2 regions of the Lysinibacillus sp. FSL L8-0312 genome follow, and region 1 is predicted to be linked to the other one. Evidence: riboswitches for the same ligand, from Rfam matches in the RefSeq annotation. Region 1 holds a riboswitch; the other holds the start of a gene.
What was found. A riboswitch is a leader RNA that binds a small molecule or an ion and turns the genes downstream of it on or off. The one in region 1 is predicted to bind cobalamin.

Region 1 (2,469 bases):
TCTTTGCAAAAGAACTATCTAAATTCCACAATTTGTCCTCTAGATTGTCTAAGAGTGTTTTTGTTCTTTTCTCAAGATGATCTGGTAGCTCATTTTTACTGAAATAGGTAAGATTCAAACTCTCACCATCCCTCATCTCTAATACACCACTGACATTTTTCGCACTATAAAGATGAATAACTGTATAGATTTCATCCCCATTTGGATATTGAAAATAATAATTTGGCCCTGAAAAAACACCAATCAAGTCCAATTCATTCGCTACCAGTCCTGTTTCTTCATGAAGTTCACGGGTAGCAGTTTCATTCAGTTCCATTGAGCCACCAGGTAATCCCCAATCCAACGTATCTGAACGATGTTGAAAGAGAATTTTCTTGTCATCGTTGACTACAAGAATTGTCGCCCCGATACTGATAATCGGTCTACTACCGATGTGTTTCCTTAATTCTGAAATATAGCCCATATGTGCTCCTCCTCTATATTATAAAAAAACTATTCGCCTTTCTTATTATAAAGACCTCTATTTTACTTATAACCCTTGAAAATGGAGTTATGGGTATAGATGAACAATCTTTTTTTGTACAAAATAATGCTCAAAAATGCAGAATAGTCAATCAAAAATGAAAAATAGCTTTTTATAATCAGTCTTTTCTGAATTTTACCTATATTGATTGTTTTGAAAACTCTATGTTAAGGTAAATAGACAAATTGAATATGCTAAATTTTGGTGGTTCAAATGGGGTTCATTCCATTTGATTAAAAGGGAAGTTGGTGAGAGTCCAACACTGTCCCGCAACTGTATTTAGGAGCTCGATAACAAGGCCACTGTTTTGTTTGTCAAAATGGGAAGGTGTTATTGAAGTGTTGATTATAAGTCAGGAGACCTGCCACAAAATAAGCATCAATTGACCTACGAGGATAGGGAGGTGTTAGCTACTGCATGATTTTTGTGAATTCCTGTAAATTCACTGTTATTTGGTCTGTCATGCTTTTGTAGATTAACAACTTCTAAAAAGGGGTAGAAGTTGTTTTTTTGTTGTTCTTTCGTGTTGGAATGGTAACGCTTACAAGAATAATTAAACAAAGGGGCTGTCATTGAATGGAGTTAACTTATTCACCAGGTCTTGATGGGGTCATTGCTGCTGAAACAAAATTATCTTTTTTAGACACTGTAGGAAGTCAAATAGTTATTCGAGGCTATGACTTGATTGAATTATCACAGCGATATTCGTATTTAGATATTGTGTACTTATTGCTGCATGGAGAAATACCAACTACCGAGCAACAGGCTGACTTACAGGACAAATTAAAAGCACATTATCAGGTTCCACAAGAGATCTTCCAAATCTTCAAGCTCTTGCCTAATGAAACACATGCGATGGATGGACTGAGAACTGGAATTTCTGTTTTAGCAGGCTTTGATCAGCACATCAATGATCGTTCTACTGAAATGAACTTGACGCGAGCTTATAGACTTTTAGGCGGTATGCCTAACATCGTAGCCAATAGCTATCGTGTCTTAAACGGACAAGATGTTGTGGAGCCAGATAGTCAGCTTTCCTATAGCGCCAATTTTTATTACATGATTACTGGTAGAAAACCAACGGCGTTAGAAGAAGAAATTTTTGATCAGTCTCTCGTTTTATATAGTGAGCATGAGATGCCAAATTCGACGTTTACAGCTCGTGTTATTGCCTCTACACAATCTGATTTGTACGGTGCTTTAACTGGAGCTGTCGCATCATTGAAAGGAAATTTACATGGAGGGGCCAACGAGGCAGTCATGTACATGCTTCTAGAAGCCAAAACAGTAGCAGGCTTTGAAGCCTTGCTGAAAAATAAACTGCAAAATAAAGAAAAAATTATGGGCTTTGGTCACCGTGTTTATATGAAAAAGATGGACCCAAGAGCACAGATTATGAAAGAGGCTTTGCATAAATTATGTTTGGCACAAGGGGATGATCGCTTATATCACATGTGTGAAGCTGGTGAGAAGGTGATGGCACAAGAAAAGAGCTTGTACCCAAATTTAGATTATTATGCAGCACCAGTATACTACATGCTTGGCTTGCCAATTGAAATCTATACACCTATCTTTTTTGGCTCACGAACGATTGGCTTATGTGCTCACGTCATTGAGCAGCATGACAATAACCGATTATTTAGACCTCGTGTCCATTATATTGGCGAGCGTCATAACCTTGAAGAATTGTCGGTATAATCAAGTTTTAACAACTCGCCATAGAGCTGATGGGCATTCTGACCAATGCCTATCAGCATACTAGTATATCAAATTCATGCCTTGAAAGGAAGATATAGATGATTAAAACAAATGACATATCTAAGACAGATCAATTACTTACAGATATTGCGGATTACGTAGTCAATACAACTATTACAAGTGAAGAAGCATACGAAACGGCACGCTATGTATTATTAGATACATTAGGGTGTGGCATTTTGGCCTTA
Region 2 (2,469 bases), 160 kb from region 1:
CCTCATCCTTTAGGGCAGACCCTGTAAAGCAGGGGAAGGCACATTCCTTTTGAATCATGGTCTGTAGCTGAGTAAGACATTGCTCATGCTCCAATGACTCATTCAAAAAGGCATCGAGCAGCTCTTCATTACGCTCAGCCAACCATTCCATGATGCCGCTTGAAACATAATCAGTACGAAGCGGTTCATCGACGAACAGCACCTGCTGGGAACAATCCTTGCGGAGCTGTGTCATAACGGCCTCCACATTGGCTCCTTCGCGATCAATTTTATTGATAAAGAAGAATGTTGGGACATGGTATTTGCGTAAAAGCTGCCACACGGTTTCCGTATGACCCTGTACGCCCTCGACCGCACTAATGATAACAATGGCATAATCCATCACACGAATGGCGCGCTCCATCTCAGGGGAGAAGTCGACATGCCCTGGTGTATCAATCAACGTGTATGTATCGTCGCCTATGTTCATGCGACCTTGCTCGGCAAAAATGGTAATACCACGCTTGCGCTCTAGCTCATGATGATCGAGAAAGGTATCCTGATGATCCACTCGACCACGAGCTTGAATGCTTTGTGTATGAAAAAGTACTTGCTCAGAGAAGGTTGTTTTACCTGCATCCACATGCGCAAGTACACCAATTGTTTTGTACATAACCTATCCTCGTTTCTATCTATAGCTATCTTTTCATTGTAACAGAATACTAGCCTATATATTTCTTGTAAAATAGTTCGTATTTTTGTCGAAATAGTGCTAATATAATGATGATTATATATTTAGCAATATACTACTGATTGAGCTACAAATTTTCTTCTGCTAGTCTATCAATAGTATTAACCATTATAGAACGTATTGGTGCAAATGGCATTTGTCATTTGCTTAAAAGGGAAATCGGTGCAATTCCGATGCTGTCCCGCAACTGTAAATGGGGAGTCTGTACAGCATGCCACTGTAGTTTAACTATGGGAAGGCGTATAGATGATGAACCTAAGCCAGGATACCTGCCAGTATGTGTTTTTTGACTAAGAACCACGAGGATGGGGATAGTGATAAAGGTAATGTACCGTTTTTTCACTATGCTACTCTCTTGGCGACAAGAGGGTTTTTTTATGCCCTTCCCACGAATCCTGGTAGCAAAGAAGTCTTTGATTTCTTTCTATAGATGAACAACAAAGGAGAAAAGGACATGAAGAAATGGGAAAGTTTATGGCTGGTGATGGTCATTGCCTTGGTCGCTGTTTTAGGGGCTTGTAATGCAAAGGACAAACCTGAATCAGCAGCGCAAGATGAGAAGGTTGAGCCATCTGAGGCAGCAACGGAAGTAACCATTGACAATAATGAAACAACTCAAACATATAAGGAAGCACCTACAAAAGCGATTAGTTTAAATCAGCATGTGACAGAGATTATGCTAGCGCTAGGCTTAGAGGATTCCATGGTAGGCACAGCTTACTTAGATGATAAAATCTACGAGCCCCTACAAGAAGCATACGATAAAGTGCCTGTGCTTTCTGATCAATACCCAACGAAGGAGCAAGTAATTGATGCCGAGGCTGATTTCTTATATGCAGGCTGGAAGAGTGGCTTTGGTGAAAAGGGTGTTGGAACACCGGAAGAGCTTGAGGAGTTAGGCATTCATACGTATTTACATACGGCTTCCAATATGACAAAGCCAACACTAGAGGATATTTTCACTGATATTCGTAATATCGCAAAAATTTTCCGTATTGAGGATCGTGGAGAAGCCTTAATTGAGCAAATGACGCAAGATGTGGAGGCAATTCAAGCTAAATTACCAAAAGATAGTGAGAAATTACGTGTTCTCGTATTTGATAGCGGTGAAAAGGATGTCTTTACAGCTGGTCAAAACTTTATGAATGAACTAGTGTCAATCGCTGGTGGTCAAAATATTTTTGGTGATGTGGAATCAGGCTGGACAACCGTGTCGAAGGAAGATGCGGTAGACCGTAATCCCGAGGTAGTTGTCGTGATCGATTATGGTGAAACAACGGCCGAACAAAAGATTCAATTCTTAAAAAATGATCCAGCATTAAAGGAGATGGAAGCTGTTAAAAATGATCGCTTTGTCATCCTGCCACTGTCAGCTGCGTCTGAAGGCGTTCGTGCGGCACAGGCTATTGAAATTTTAGCGAAGGGCTTCTATCCTGATAACTTTTAAAATTCCGAGCTAGCATTGTGCTAGCTCCTTTTTCATAAGGAGCGATATCAATGAATGCATTTCAGAAAAACGTACCAGATCAAACATTTGAAACACTTAATCGTCATGGCGAATATACACGCTTAGCTGTCAGCCCGGGTATTATTAATAAGCATTATACGCCTGCACAATTTCAAAAAATAGCAGAGATTGCTGGCGAAAAGGGGGCGATTAAGTATTCGGCCTCCTATAGTATTTTAGTGTCCATTCCAACGAGTGCCGTGACAGAGGCTATGCAAGCCTTACGAGAAGT

Region 2: linked by a shared signal. The riboswitch ahead of MHI22_RS03535 (ABC transporter substrate-binding protein) and the one ahead of mmgD (citrate synthase) in region 1 are both predicted to bind cobalamin.

The regions. Positions count from the first base shown of each region.
Region 1 is NZ_JBBOOV010000001.1:825,299-827,767, forward strand. It holds gene MHI22_RS04295 (NUDIX hydrolase) at 1-463, opposite strand, end outside; cobalamin riboswitch at 712-906, shown strand; gene mmgD (citrate synthase) at 1,100-2,221, shown strand; gene prpD (2-methylcitrate dehydratase) at 2,320-2,469, shown strand, end outside.
Region 2 is NZ_JBBOOV010000001.1:665,433-667,901, forward strand. It holds gene MHI22_RS03530 (translation factor GTPase family protein) at 1-652, opposite strand, end outside; cobalamin riboswitch at 835-1,021, shown strand; gene MHI22_RS03535 (ABC transporter substrate-binding protein) at 1,185-2,177, shown strand; gene MHI22_RS03540 (precorrin-3B methylase) at 2,228-2,469, shown strand, end outside.